DNA from 3 places in the Streptomyces sp. 4N124 genome. Region 3 is predicted to be linked to each of the others. Evidence: predicted binding sites of a transcription regulator. Region 3 holds the regulator's gene; each other region holds the start of a gene.
The links. Region 3 encodes HspR, which represses chaperone genes until heat shock. Its sites were predicted from a motif close to TTGAGNNNNNNNNNCTCAA; they were not measured.

Region 1 (4,889 bases), on a different contig from region 3:
CTGGCGGGCACCTCGCTGATCATGGAGTACGCCGACCCGGCCGTCGTCCACACCCTCGTCCAGGGCTCCAGCACGGACGTGGCACACCTCGTTGCCACACCCGTGTTCGTGCTGCTGGCCAGCGCGCTGTGGGTCGCGGGCGGGATGCTGTCGCCGTTCGCGGTGGCCTTCCTGCTCGTCCTCACCGCCCTGGAACGGCGGATCGGCGGCGCGCGCACGGCCGTCGTGTTCCTGGCCGGGCATGTGCTGGCCACCCTCGCGACCGAAGTCCCCATCGGCCTCGCGGTACTGGCGGGCCATCTGCCCGACACCTCGCTCCATCGCCTCGACTACGGCATCAGCTTCGGCGTCGCGGCCTCGATCGGCGCGCTGGCGGGCCTGCTGTCACCGTGGCTGCGGTGGCCGCTGCTGGGTCTGTTCGGCTGGGTGCTCGTGGAGGACCTGATCGCGTTTCTGGATCCGATGTCCAATTGGGGGCATCTGATCGCGCTGGGGATCGGGATCGGGATGTGGCCGATAGTGCGGGGCGCTCCGCCCTAGGTGGGCTGGGATGTTGGTCGTCTGCGGCACCCTGGTGGCTGGTCGCGCCCACGCGGCGGAGCCGCATATTGATACAGCCCCGCGCCCCTTTGGGGCGCGTCGCCCCCTGCAGGCTATTTACGGAAGCGTCTTCCTCGCTCCCCACGGTCGTCCTAGGCTCGTGGACGTGCAGATTGGCGGCCCCTTCGCGGCGGAAGACCGCCGGGACTTCGAGCAGATCCTCGACGAGGTGCTGCGCTCTGCCCCGCACCGCCCGGAACTCACCGCCGTCGGACAGCGGCTCAACTCCGAACAGCTGCGCACCATGGCGCTCAGCGCCTCCGCACTCATCACGGCAGCGGCGGTCACCGAGTATCAGGACTACGTCCGCATCCGTGAGGAAGTGCGCCGACCCGCCGGGGCGGACTCGGCCTCCGAGAGCACCGGCGCGGGCGTCGTCGCCGTCGCCGCGGTCCTGGCCCCCGTCCTCGCCGCCACCGCCGCGGCCGTCCTCCTGATCGTCGGGTACACCCTGAAGGCGCTCGAACCCACGTCGAGCGCTGCCCGGACCCTGCTGACCACCGGCTGGGTCTTCGGCGCGATGGCCGCGGTCGCGATCCTCGTCGCCGCCGTCGGGCTGCTGATCACCGCCCTGCGCAACGGCCGCTCGTCCGCGGCCAGCCCCTCCGGCGAGCCGACCGACAGGGTGGCCAGCGCCAGAGAGGCCTGGCGCGAGGCCCTGCTGGAGCGCGGCATCGTGCCGTTCCTCCGTGAGGCGCTGGCCGAACCGGGCGGTGCCCGGGCCGTGCATCCGAGGCCGACGTCCGAGCCTCAGCCGGAGTAGCACCGGGAATGCGCAGGCTCCCGCGGCGCTTCCCCGTATGGCCCACTTTCCCGCCCGCCCCAACGCCTTCACCAGCACCGTCACTTCGATCGCTGACAGCGAACAGGCGCCGGGGAACATTCGGAGGCTCACGAGCATTGAGTCGGCATAGCTCAACTTGACTGCCGAAGGGGAGATCATGGCTTCGACGTCCTCACCGCTCACCCTGCCCGTGCTGCCGCTCGACGACGAGGTCGTGCTGCCCGGGATGGTGGTGCCGCTGGACCTGAACGACACCGATGTACGGGCCGCGGTGGAGGCCGCCCAGGTCGCCGCGCGGTCGGAGCCGGGGAAGCCGAAGGTGCTGCTGGTGCCGCGCATCGACGGGACGTACGCGGGCACGGGTGTGCTCGGCACCATCGAGCAGGTCGGCCGGCTCGCCGACGGTGACCCGGGTGCCCTCATCCGGGGGCGCGGGCGCGTGCAGATCGGGGCCGGGACCACCGGGCCGGGCGCGGCGCTGTGGGTAGAGGCGACCAGGGTCGACGAGAGCGTGCCCGAGCCGCTGCCGGGCCACGTCACCGAACTGGTCAAGGAGTACAAGGCCCTCGCCACCGCCTGGCTGCGCCGGCGCGGCGCCTGGCAGGTCGTGGACCGCGTGCAGGCCATCGACGACGTCTCCGCGCTCGCCGACAACTCCGGCTACTCGCCCTTCCTCACCACCGACCAGAAGATCGAGCTGCTGGAGACCGGCGACCCCGTCGCCCGCCTCAAGCTCGCCACCCAGCAGCTGCGCGACCACCTCGCCGAGCAGGACGTCGCCGAGACCATCGCCAAGGATGTCCAGGAGGGCGTCGACAAGCAGCAGCGCGAGTTCCTGCTCCGCCGTCAGCTGGAAGCCGTACGCAAGGAACTGCGCGAGCTGAACGGCGAGAAGGACGGCGAGGAGTCCGACGACTACCGCGCCCGCGTCGAAGCCGCCGACCTCCCCGAGAAGGTCCGCGAGGCCGCGCTCAAGGAGGTCGACAAGCTGGAGCGGTCCAGCGACCAGTCCCCGGAGGGCTCCTGGATCCGCACCTGGCTCGACACCGTCCTCGAACTGCCGTGGAACGAACGGACGGAGGACGCGTACGACATCCAGGGCGCGAAGGAGATCCTCGACGCCGAGCACGCGGGCCTGGAGGACGTGAAGGAGCGGATCACCGAGTACCTGGCGGTGCGCAAGCGGCGCAGCGAGCGCGGCCTCGGTGTCATCGGCGGGCGGCGCGGCGGTGCCGTACTGGCCCTCGTCGGCCCGCCCGGCGTCGGCAAGACCTCGGTCGCCGAGTCGGTCGCGCACGCCATGGGCCGCAAGTTCGTCCGCGTCGCCCTCGGCGGCGTCCGCGACGAGGCCGAGATCCGCGGCCACCGGCGTACGTATGTCGGCGCGCTGCCCGGCCGTATCGTCCGCGCCGTCAAGGAGGCCGGGTCGATGAACCCGGTCGTCCTGCTCGACGAGATCGACAAGGTGGGCTCGGACTTCCGGGGCGACCCGGCGGCGGCCCTGCTCGAGGTCCTGGACCCGGCGCAGAACCACACGTTCCGCGACCACTACCTGGAGGTCGAACTCGACCTGAGCGATGTCGTCTTCCTCGCCACGGCGAACGTCCTGGAGGCCATCCCGGAGGCCCTGCTCGACCGTATGGAGCTGGTCCGCCTCGACGGCTACACCGAGGACGAGAAGATCGTCATCGCCCGCGACCACCTGCTCCCGCGCCAGCTGGAGCGGGCCGGCCTGAACACGGACGAGGTCGTCATCGACGAGAGCGCGCTGCGCAAGCTCGCCGGCGAGTACACGCGCGAGGCGGGCGTCCGCAACCTGGAGCGCTCCATCGCACGGCTGCTGCGCAAGGTCGCGGCGGAGCACGAACTCGGCGAGCGGAAGCTGCCGTTCACCGTCGGCGACGGTGACCTCCGTGGCCTGATCGGCCGGCCGCACCACGTGCCCGAGTCCGCGCAGGACCCGGCGGAGCGCCGTACGGCGGTCCCCGGTGTCGCCACCGGCCTCGCGGTGACCGGCGCGGGCGGTGACGTCCTGTTCGTCGAGGCGTCGCTGGCCGACCCGGAGACGGGCGCGGCGGGCCTGACGCTGACCGGCCAACTGGGTGACGTGATGAAGGAGAGCGCGCAGATCGCCCTGTCCTTCCTGCGCTCGCACGGCGCCGAACTGGAGCTGCCGGTGGCCGACCTGAAGGACCGGGGCGTGCACATCCACTTCCCGGCGGGCGCGGTGCCGAAGGACGGCCCGAGCGCGGGTGTCACGATGACGACCGCCCTCGCGTCCCTGCTCTCCGGCCGCCTGGTCCGCACGGACGTGGCGATGACCGGCGAGGTCTCGCTGACCGGCCGGGTCCTCCCGATCGGCGGCGTGAAGCAGAAGCTCCTCGCGGCCCACCGCGCGGGCGTCACCACCGTCGTCATCCCCAAGCGCAACGAGCCCGACCTGGACGACGTCCCCGCCGAGGTGCTGGACAAGCTGGACGTCCACACCGTCACCGACGTCCGCCAGGTCCTGGAACTGGCCCTGTCGCCGGCCACGAGCGACGCGGCCCCGGAGGTTCCGGTCGCGGCGTGACGGGCGCGACCGGACAGGCAAGGCCCGGGTCCCTGTGAGGGAGGCCCGGGCCTTCGCCGTACGGCGGGAACGTCAGCCGTTGGCCAGCGCGACCACCCGGTCCAGCGCCCCGTTGAACTTGTTGTGGTCCCCGACCGTCGGCCCGGAGGACGTGTACTGCCACATCGTGTAGTACGACCATCCCGCGGGCAGCGTGCCCACGGTCGACGCGTACCGGGCGATCCACAGCGGGTTGGCGGAGGCGAAACCGGCGTAGTTGCCGGTGCACTGGGTCCACCAGCTGGTGGCGGTGTAGATGACGGCGTCGCGGCCGGTGCGGGCCTTGTACTGGTTCAGGAAGTCGCGGATCCAGGTGACCATGCCGCTCTGCGTCTTGCCGTAGCAGGTTGCGCCGTACGGGTTCCACTCGATGTCGAGGGCGCCTGGCAGGGTCTTGCCGTCGCGGGACCAGCCGCCACCGTGGTCGACGAAGTAGTTCGCCTGGGCGGCGCCGCTGGTGGTGTCGGGGGTGGCGAAGTGATAGGCGCCGCGGACCATGCCGACGTTGTAGGAGCCGGTGTACTGCTGGGCGAAGTAGGGGTTCGTGTAGTACGTCCCTTCGCTCGCCTTCGTGTAGGCCCACCGGACGCCGCTGTTCCAGAGGGTGGACCAGGCGACGTTGCCCTGATGGCTGGAGACGTCCACGCCCTCCGTCTGGGTGGCGCGGGCATCGGCGGGCAGGCCGTGCTGTCCGTCGTGGGCGAGGACGCCCATGCCCATGTAGGCGGAGCCGCGGGCCGGCTCGTCGGCGTCCGGTTCGTCGTCGGCGGTGGCCGGGGCGGCGAGGGAGAGGAGGAGGGAGAGGGCAGCGAGCAGGGTGCCGGCGAGGGAGAGGCGCCGGGGGTGTACCGATCCAAGTCTGTGCACGGTCATAGCGTGCCTCCGAGGGCTCGG
Region 2 (4,889 bases), on a different contig from region 3:
CCCGGCGAAGGAGGGCCGCCGTACCCAGCCCGACCGGTACGAGCTCGCCGCCCGCTGCGCCGTCGTCAACCGCTTCCTGCTCGGCTTCTCCATCGGCCGCACCCCCGACGCCCTGCCGCCCGCCTACCCCGACGGCGACGAGGAGCAGCTCGCCGCCCGCTGGCGCCGCGACGGCATCCCGGGCGCGTACGAGCACTGCGGCACGGCCGGCGGCGACCCGGACCAGCTCCTGGTGCCGTGGGACACCTGGATGGGCGGCACCCCGAAGAACTGGCAGCTGGACTTCGCGCACGCCCTCACCCGCACCGTGGCCACCGCCATGGACGTGGCCGGTGGGCGCCGCGACTCGATGCGCGGCGCACCCACCCGGCTCCAGCCCTGGGAGCGGGCCCTGAGCTGGTTCGTCTCCTCCTACCCGCTGCTCGGCGGGATCGCGGCCGGCATCACCCTGGTCGCCGACGCCGAACTCGCCCGCGCCCACGGCATCTCCGTCGCCGCCGTCGACGCGGAGGCGGCCGAGATCTACATCAACCCCCTGCGCGAACTCGACGACGAGGAATGGCGGTTCGTCCTCGCCCACGAGATGCTGCACGCCGCCCTGCGCCACGGCGACCGCTGCGGCCCACGCGACCCGTATCTGTTCAACGTCGCCTGCGACTACGTCATCAACGGCTGGCTGACCGAGATGCAGATCGGCACCATGCCCGACGGACTGCTCTTCGACCCCGGCCTCAAGGATCTCTCCGCCGAGGAGGTCTACGACCGCATCGCCGTCGACCTCCGCCGGATGCGCCGTCTGTCGACCCTGCGCGGCAAGGGCGTGGGCGACATCCTCGGCGGACCGCTCGGCAGCCCGCGCGACTATGTCGACCTGGACGAGTTCTACCGCCGGGGCCTGTGCCAGGGCCTCGACCTGCACCGGGGGCAGGGGCGTGGGTTCCTGCCCGGCGGCCTGGTCGAGGAGATCCGCGCGCTGAGCCATCCGCCGCTGCCGTGGGACGCCCAACTGGCCCGCTGGTTCGACGAGTTCGTGCCCCGTCCGGAGCCGGTACGGTCGTACGCCCGGCCCTCGCGCCGCCAGTCCTCCACCCCCGACATCCCGCGCGCGGGACGCTACTTCCCGCCCGAGGAGATCGCCCGCTGCACCTTCGGCGTCGTCCTCGACACCTCCGGCTCCATGGACCGCACGCTGCTCGGCAAGGCGCTCGGTGCCATCGCCTCGTACGCCGAGGCCCGCGACGTACCGGCCGCACGCGTCGTCTTCTGCGACGCGGCCCCGCACGACGCCGGATTCCTGCCGGTCACCGAGATCGCCGGGCGCGTGCGGGTGCGCGGCCGCGGCGGTACGGTCCTCCAGCCCGGCATCGACCTGCTGCACCGGGCGGACGACTTCCCGCCGGGCGCTCCCATGCTGGTGATCACGGACGGCGACTGCGACACGCTCCGGGTGCGGCGCGAGCACGCCTATCTGATTCCCCAGGGCGCCCGACTGCCGTTCACCGCACGTGGGCCGGTGTTTCGCGTGCGGTGAGCCGGAATGTGATCGGATGGGTCCACGGAACCCCGCAACGGGACCCCATGCGAAAGGAAGAACCGTGGCAACCACGCGCTCCGCACACACGGTCTGGGAAGGCAACCTTCTCGAGGGCAACGGCGTCGTCACCTTCGACTCCTCCGGGGCCATCGGCGAGCAGCCGGTCACGTGGGCTTCGCGCGCCCAGGACGCGAACGGCAAGACCAGCCCCGAGGAGCTGATCGCCGCCGCCCACTCCAGCTGCTTCTCCATGGCCTTCTCGAACATGCTCGCCAAGGCCGGTACGCCGCCCACGAAGCTCGTCACCTCGGCGGACGTGTCCTTCCAGCCGGGTGAGGGGATCACCGGGATTCATCTCACGGTCGAGGGCACGGTTCCGGGGATCGACAACGACACGTTCGTCGCCACGGCGGAGGAGGCGAAGGTGGGGTGCCCGGTCAGCCAGGCGCTCACGGGGACGACGATCACGCTGTCGGCGAAACTGGCGTGACGCTCCGCTAGGGGGGCGGGGATGGCGCGGTTCGTTGTCGGCTGCGGCGCCGTCGTGGCTGATCGCGCGGTTCCCCGCGCCCCTTAGGGGCGTTGCTGTGCCGCCCTCTGAAAGTGACCGTATGCTCACTCAGTGACCTGAATGCCTCTCTGGGTACCCGTCCCATTGACAACAGCGCACTCAAGTTTTGTGCTGGAGTGCGGGAGCGGCCCTGGCGGAAGGGGACAGCGATGGCACGTGCGGTCGGAATCGATCTCGGGACCACGAACTCGGTGGTCGCCGTCCTGGAGGGCGGCGAACCCACCGTCGTCGCCAATGCGGAGGGGGCCAGGACCACACCGTCGGTCGTGGCCTTCGCGAAGAACGGCGAGGTGCTCGTCGGTGAGGTGGCCAAACGGCAGGCCGTGACGAACGTGGAGCGCACGGCTCGCTCCGTGAAGCGGCACATGGGCGACGGAAGCTGGCGGTTCCCGGACCAGCGCGACATCGACGGCACCCGCTACCGGGCGCAGGAACTGTCCGCCCGCGTCCTGCAGAAACTGAAGCGGGACGCGGAGTCCTACCTCGGCGAGGACGTCACCGACGCGGTGATCACCGTACCGGCGTACTTCGACGACGCCCAGCGGCAGGCGACCAAGGAAGCCGGGGAGATCGCGGGCCTGAAGGTGCTGCGGATCATCAACGAGCCGACGGCAGCCGCGCTCGCCTACGGCCTCGACCGCGGCGAGGAGCAGACCGTGCTGGTCTTCGACCTCGGCGGCGGCACCTTCGACGTGTCGCTGCTGGAGATCGGTGACGGCGTCATCGAGGTCAAGGCCACCAACGGCGACACACACCTCGGCGGCGACGACTGGGACCAGCGGGTCATGGAGTACCTGGTCAAGCGGTTCAAGGGGTCGTACGGCATCGACCTCGGCAACGACAAGATGGCGCTGCAACGGCTGCGCGAGGGTGCCGAGAAGGCCAAGATCGAGCTGTCGTCGTCCACCGAGACCACGATCAACCTCCCCTACATCACCGCCTCCGCCGAGGGGCCGCTCCACCTCGACGAGAAGCTGACCCGTGCCCAGTTCCAGGAGCTGACCGCCGATCTCCTCGACCGCTGCAAGACCCCCTTCCACCAGGCGGTCAAGGACGCCGGCATCAAGCTCTCCGCGGTCGACCATGTGATCCTCGTCGGCGGCTCGACCCGGATGCCGGCGGTGACCGAACTGGTCAAGGAGCTGACCGGCAAGGACCCGCACAAGGGCGTCAACCCGGACGAGGTCGTGGCCGTCGGCGCCGCCCTCCAGGCCGGTGTCATCCGCGGCGACGTCAAGGACGTCCTGCTGCTCGACGTCACCCCGCTGTCCCTGGGCATCGAGACCAAGGGCGGCATCATGACCAAGCTCATCGAGCGCAACACCACGATCCCGACCCGGCGTTCGGAGATCTTCACCACCGCCACCGACAACCAGCCCTCGGTCGGCATCCAGGTCTACCAGGGCGAACGCGAGATCGCCGCCTACAACAAGAAGCTCGGCGTCTTCGACCTCACCGGACTGCCGCCCGCCCCGCGCGGGGTCCCGCAGATCGAGGTCGCGTTCGACATCGACGCCAACGGGATCATGCACGTCTCCGCCAAGGACCTCGCCACCGGCCGCGAGCAGAAGATGACCGTCACCGGCGGCTCGGCCCTCCCCAAGGACGACATCGACCGCATGATGCGCGAGGCCGAGCAGTACGCGGAGGAGGACCGCAACCGCCGCGAGGCCGCGGAGACCCGCAACCAGGCCGAGCAACTCGTCTACCAGACCGAGAAGTTCCTGCGGGAGAACGAGGACAAGGTCCCCGCCGACACCAAGTCGGAGGTCGAGTCCGCGATCACCGAACTCAAGGAACTCCTGGAGCGCAACGCCGAGACCAACGAACTGCGCACCGGCGTCGAGAAACTCGCCTCCGTCAGCCAGAAGATGGGCCAGGCCATGTACGCCCAGGCCCAGCAGACACCGACGGAGGACGCCGGTCAGCAGACCTCGCCGCAGGACGAGGAAGGCGTGGTGGACGCGGAGATCGTCGACGACGACCGGGACCAGAAGGGCGGCGCTGCGTAGCCCTCAGAACCCCGCCCGCTCCCAGCCCCGTCGCTCCGGACGTGGGCCCAGCTGCTTCGGGTCGCGGCTGCGGTAAACGATGTACGGCCGGAACAGGTACTGCACCGGCGCGCTGAACATGTGCACCAGACGGCTGTACGGGACGAACGCGATCAGGGCCATGCCGATCACCGCGTGGATCTGGTACAGCACGGGCACGCCCGCCATGCGTGCGGTGTCGGGCTGGAGGGTGAACAGGCTGCGGGCCCAAGGGGCGATGGACGCACGGTAGTTGTAGCCGTCGCCGGAGGCATGGCCGAGCTTGGCGACCAGGCCCAGCACGATCGCGGCGAGCAGGACGACGTACATGACCTTGTCGTTGGCCGTCGTCGCGCGGAACACCGGCGCGTTGGTGCGGCGGCGGTAGATCAGGAGCACGATCCCGGCGACCGTGAGGACACCGGCCGCGGTGCCGCCGTACAGGGAGAGCAGGTGGTACGAGCGCTCGCTGACGCCGATCGTGTCGGTCCAGGACATCGGGATGAACAGGCCCACGAGGTGGCCGACGAGGACGAACAGGATGCCGTAGTGGAAGGCGGGGGAGGCGATGTTGAGCAGCTTCGACTCGTGGATCTGCGAGGAGCGTGTGGTCCAGCCGAACTGGTCGTAGCGGTAGCGCCAGAGGAGCCCCGCGGCCAGGAGGACGAAGGCGACGTACGGCAGGACGCCCCAGAGGAAGACGGTCATGAGCGGGCTCCGGTGCGGACGGGCGGCAGGGTCGCGCACACGGCGT
Region 3 (4,889 bases):
AAGCAGTTCGCCTCCGGTCACGGCGTGGACCTGGGCAAGGACAAGATGGCCCTCCAGCGCCTCCGCGAGGCCGCCGAGAAGGCCAAGATCGAGCTGTCCTCCTCCACCGAGACCTCGATCAACCTGCCCTACATCACCGCCTCCGCCGAGGGCCCGCTGCACCTGGACGAGAAGCTCACCCGGGCCCAGTTCCAGCAGCTGACGGCCGACCTGCTGGAGCGCTGCAAGACCCCGTTCTTCAACGTGATGAAGGACGCCGGCGTCTCCATCAACGAGATCGACCACGTCGTCCTCGTCGGTGGCTCCACCCGTATGCCCGCCGTTGCCGAGCTCGTCCGCGAGCTGACCGGCGGCAAGGACGCCAACAAGGGCGTCAACCCGGACGAGGTCGTCGCCATCGGCGCCGCCCTGCAGGCCGGTGTCCTCAAGGGTGAGGTCAAGGACGTCCTGCTCCTCGACGTGACCCCGCTGTCCCTCGGTATCGAGACCAAGGGCGGCATCATGACCAAGCTGATCGAGCGCAACACCACGATCCCGACGAAGCGCTCCGAGATCTTCACGACGGCCGAGGACAACCAGCCGTCCGTGCAGATCCAGGTCTACCAGGGCGAGCGCGAGATCGCGGCGTACAACAAGAAGCTCGGGATGTTCGAGCTCACGGGCCTGCCGCCGGCCCCGCGCGGTGTCCCGCAGATCGAGGTCGCCTTCGACATCGACGCCAACGGCATCATGCACGTCACGGCCAAGGACCTCGGCACCGGCAAGGAGCAGAAGATGACCGTCACCGGCGGCTCCTCGCTGCCGAAGGACGAGGTCGACCGGATGCGCCAGGAGGCCGAGAAGTACGCGGAGGAGGACCACGCCCGCCGCGAGGCCGCCGAGTCCCGCAACCAGGGCGAGCAGCTCGTCTACCAGACGGAGAAGTTCCTCAAGGACAACGAGGACAAGGTCCCCGGTGAGATCAAGACCGAGGTCGAGGCCTCCGTCGAGGAGCTGAAGGTAGCCCTCAAGGGCGAGGACACCGCCGTCATCCGCACGGCCACCGAGAAGGTCGCGGCCGTCTCCCAGAAGCTCGGCCAGGCCATGTACGCCGACGCCCAGGCCGCGCAGGCCACGGGCGGCCCGGAGGGTGCCACCGACGGCGGCGCCAAGGCGGACGACGACGTCGTGGACGCCGAGATCGTGGACGACGAGCGCAAGGACGGTGCGGCGTGACCGAGGAGACCCCGGGCTTCGACGAGAAGCCCGACGTCCCCTCCGGCGCGACCCCCGACGACGCCGAGCCGCAGGCCGCTCCCGAAGAGGGAGCGGCCCCGGCCGGGGACGTGAACGCAGAAGCGGGCCTGCTGGCCCAGCTGGACCAGACGCGTACGGCGCTCAGTGAGCGCACGGCGGACCTCCAGCGGCTCCAGGCCGAGTTCGCGAACTACCGCCGCCGGGTCGAGCGCGACCGGATCGCGGTCAAGGAGATCGCCATCGCGAACCTCCTGACCGAGCTCCTGCCCGTGCTCGACGACATCGGCCGCGCCCGGGACCACGGCGAGTTCGTCGGCGGATTCAAGTCCGTCGGGGAGTCGCTGGAGACCGTCGCGGCGAAGATGGGACTGCAGCAGTTCGGCAAGGAGGGCGAGCCCTTCGACCCGACGATCCACGAGGCGCTGATGCACTCCTACGCGCCGGACGTCACCGAGACGACCTGCGTCGCGATCCTCCAGCCGGGGTATCGCATCGGCGAGCGCACCATCCGCCCCGCGCGGGTGGCGGTCGCCGAGCCGCAGCCGGGCGCGCAGACAATCAAGGCCGAAGAGGCCGAGGCCGGCGACGACAAGGAGAACGGTGGCCCGGACGAGGGCTGACGTTGAACTGACGACGAGAGAGGAGGGACGTCGAGGATGAGCACCAAGGACTTCATCGAGAAGGACTACTACAAGGTCCTCGGCGTCCCCAAGGACGCCACCGAGGCCGAGATCAAGAAGGCGTACCGGAAGCTCGCCCGCGAGTACCACCCGGACGCCAACAAGGGCAACGCCAAGGCCGAGGAGCGCTTCAAGGAGATCTCCGAGGCGAACGACATACTCGGCGACCCCAAGAAGCGCAAGGAATACGACGAGGCACGCACCCTCTTCGGCAACGGCGGATTCCGCCCGGGGCCGGGCGCGGGCGGCGGCAACTTCAACTTCGACCTGGGCGACCTCTTCGGAGGCGCCCCCCAGGGCGGGGGTTCCGGAAGCTTCGGCGGCGGCATCGGTGATGTCTTCGGGGGCCTGTTCAACCGGGGCGGCGCCACCACGCGCACCCAGCCGCGACGCGGCCAGGACATCGAGTCCGAGGTCACCCTCAGCTTCACCGAGGCGATCGAGGGCGCGACGGTCCCGCTGCGGATGTCCTCGCAGTCCCCCTGCAAGGCCTGCTCGGGCACCGGCGACGCGAACGGCAACCCGCGGGTCTGTCCGACCTGCGTGGGCACCGGCCAGGTGGCCCGGGGTTCGGGCGGCGGCTTCTCGCTCACCGACCCCTGCCCGGACTGCAAGGGCCGCGGCCTGATCGCGGAGAACCCCTGCGAGGTCTGCAAGGGCAGCGGCCGGGCCAAGTCGTCGCGCACCATGCAGGTCCGTATTCCGGCCGGGGTGTCGGACGGCCAGCGCATCCGCCTGCGCGGCAAGGGCGCACCCGGTGAACGGGGCGGCCCGGCAGGCGACTTGTACGTGGTCGTCCATGTCGACGCCCACCCGGTGTTCGGCCGCAGGGACGACAACCTCACCGTCACCGTCCCGGTGACGTTCACCGAGGCGGCGCTGGGTGGAGAGGTCCGGGTCCCGACGCTGGGCGGCCCTCCCGTCACCCTGAAACTGCCGCCGGGCACGCCCAACGGCCGCACCATGCGGGCGCGGGGCAAGGGCGCGGTCCGCAAGGACGGCACCCGCGGCGACCTGTTGGTCACCGTCGAGGTGAGTGTTCCGAAGGACCTGACGGGGAAGGCTCGTGACGCGCTTGAGGCGTATCGCGAGGCGACCGCGGGTGAGGATCCGCGGGCGGAGCTGTTCCAGGCCGCGAAGGGAGCTTGATGGAGATGGACGGCCGTCGACGCAACCCGTATGAACTGACCGAGGAGACCCCGGTCTACGTCATCTCGGTGGCGGCCCAGCTGTCCGGCCTGCACCCGCAGACGCTGCGTCAGTACGACCGCCTGGGCCTGGTCTCCCCGGACCGCACCGCCGGCCGGGGCCGCCGCTACTCGGCCCGCGACATCGAACTGCTCCGCACCGTGCAGCAGTTGTCGCAGGACGAGGGCATCAACCTCGCCGGCATCAAGCGCATCATCGAACTCGAGAACCAGGTCGCCGCCCTGCAGTCCCGCGTCGCGGAACTCCAGGCGGCCCTGGACGGCGCGGCGGCGGCGATGCAGCAGCGCGAGGCGGCGGTGCACGCGTCGTACCGCCGCGATCTGGTGCCGTACCAGGAGGTACAGCAGACGAGCGCGCTGGTGGTGTGGCGGCCGAAGCGGCAGCAGGACTGACCTACCTCTGCGAAAGGGGCCCGGAGGCTGAACCTCCGGGCCCCTTCGCGTTGCTCACGCGCGGTCAGAGCCGGTCCCCGTCAGAGCCAGTCGTCCCAGATGCCGTAGGCCTCCTGCTCCCGGATCTCCTCGTTGCCCGCCGGGTCGGTGTACACGGCCCGGTAGTAGTACAGCCCGAGCCGGTCCTCGTGCACCGTCTCGTCCAGGTGGAACTTCGGGTCGTGGACCTCGCCGGTGGCGAACAGGGTCCAGGTGCCGGTGACCGCGTCCCACTTCTCCCAGCGGTAGTCCGTGAAGTCACTGCATGGCGGGTCGTAGATCGTCTCGCCGCAGCGGACGTAGAGCTCCGGGTACTGGTCCTCGTACACGGTGGTGCCGGTCCAGCCCGGCGGCCGGGTGTCGGGCAGGGTGACCGAGACCTCGGCGGGGTGGAAGGCCTCGGGGCCGGCGTACGAGTCGATCAGGCCGGAGCCGTCCGTGGCGGCCACCTTGTAGACGTGGGCGGCTCCGTCGGGGACCGTCGGGCAGAGGATCTCGGTGGCGGCCAGGGAGTCGCCGGTCCAGCAGTTCTCCTTCCAGGCCGTCTCGCCGGTCTCCGGGTCGGTGACGCCCTGCCACACGCGGTAGCCCGTGACGTCGTCGTCGGCCGGAGGCGTCCAGGTCAGCCGGACGCCGAGCGGAATCACCTCCGCGGTCAGGTTCTCGACCGGGGCCGGGCGCTGTGTGTCCGGGAAGGTCGCCGTGGCGGCCGGGCCGGGCTGCGACTCGTGCCCGTAGGTGTCGACGGTCACGATCCGGTAGTCGTACGTCGTCTCGGAGGCGCCCGAGACATCCCAACAGGTGCCGCGGAGCAGCTTGCTGCCGGCGTACGCGGGGACGTTCGCACCGGTGACCCACGACCAGGACACCGACGGGGGCTCCATCGTGTCGTTGAACAGTTCGTTCGGCTTGCACAGGTCCACGGTGGTCCTCTCGCCGGTCGCCGGGTCGGTGCGGACGATCTCGTACGAGAGGTACTTGCCTCCGTCGAAGGTCCACGGATCGACGCTCTCCCACTCGATCATCACCCCCTCCTCGAACCGGCTCGCGGTGGTCTCGTACGCGGGGATCGCCTCGGGCCGGTCGGCCATCGTCAGGGTGACCTCCACCGGAGCGGCGGCGTTGCCCTGCGCGTCCAGCGAGCGCACCGCGTACCGGTAACTGTCGAAGACCGCGGCCAGCTGGCGCGGCACGACGTCGGTCTGCGCGGTGGTGCCCCCGCCGGGCAGCGCGTCGCTCCAGCCGCCGGTCGCGGGGTCGTACTGGACGACCTGGTAGGAGGCGGCCCCGTCGACGGCGGACCACAACAGATGCGGGACGCCCGACCGGTACG

Region 1: lon (endopeptidase La) is a predicted target of HspR. The motif match lies at 1,501-1,519, and genes of this name have one in related genera.
Region 2: dnaK (molecular chaperone DnaK) is a predicted target of HspR. The motif match lies at 2,190-2,208, and genes of this name have one in related genera.

What each region holds. Positions count from the first base shown of each region.
Region 1 is NZ_JBQQBS010000005.1:109,212-114,100, reverse strand. Features, by position in the region: gene ACTWQO_RS06930 (rhomboid-like protein) at 1-540, shown strand, start outside; gene ACTWQO_RS06925 (hypothetical protein) at 701-1,363, shown strand; gene lon (endopeptidase La) at 1,542-3,956, shown strand; gene ACTWQO_RS06915 (lysozyme) at 4,029-4,868, opposite strand.
Region 2 is NZ_JBQQBS010000041.1:58,442-63,330, reverse strand. Features, by position in the region: gene ACTWQO_RS32805 (vWA domain-containing protein) at 1-1,531, shown strand, start outside; gene ACTWQO_RS32800 (OsmC family protein) at 1,596-2,024, shown strand; gene dnaK (molecular chaperone DnaK) at 2,255-4,117, shown strand; gene narI (respiratory nitrate reductase subunit gamma) at 4,121-4,843, opposite strand; gene narJ (nitrate reductase molybdenum cofactor assembly chaperone) at 4,840-4,889, opposite strand, start outside.
Region 3 is NZ_JBQQBS010000074.1:31,523-36,411, reverse strand. Features, by position in the region: gene dnaK (molecular chaperone DnaK) at 1-1,215, shown strand, start outside; gene grpE (nucleotide exchange factor GrpE) at 1,212-1,856, shown strand; gene dnaJ (molecular chaperone DnaJ) at 1,893-3,065, shown strand; gene ACTWQO_RS42935 (heat shock protein transcriptional repressor HspR) at 3,071-3,517, shown strand; gene ACTWQO_RS42930 (PA14 domain-containing protein) at 3,598-4,889, opposite strand, start outside.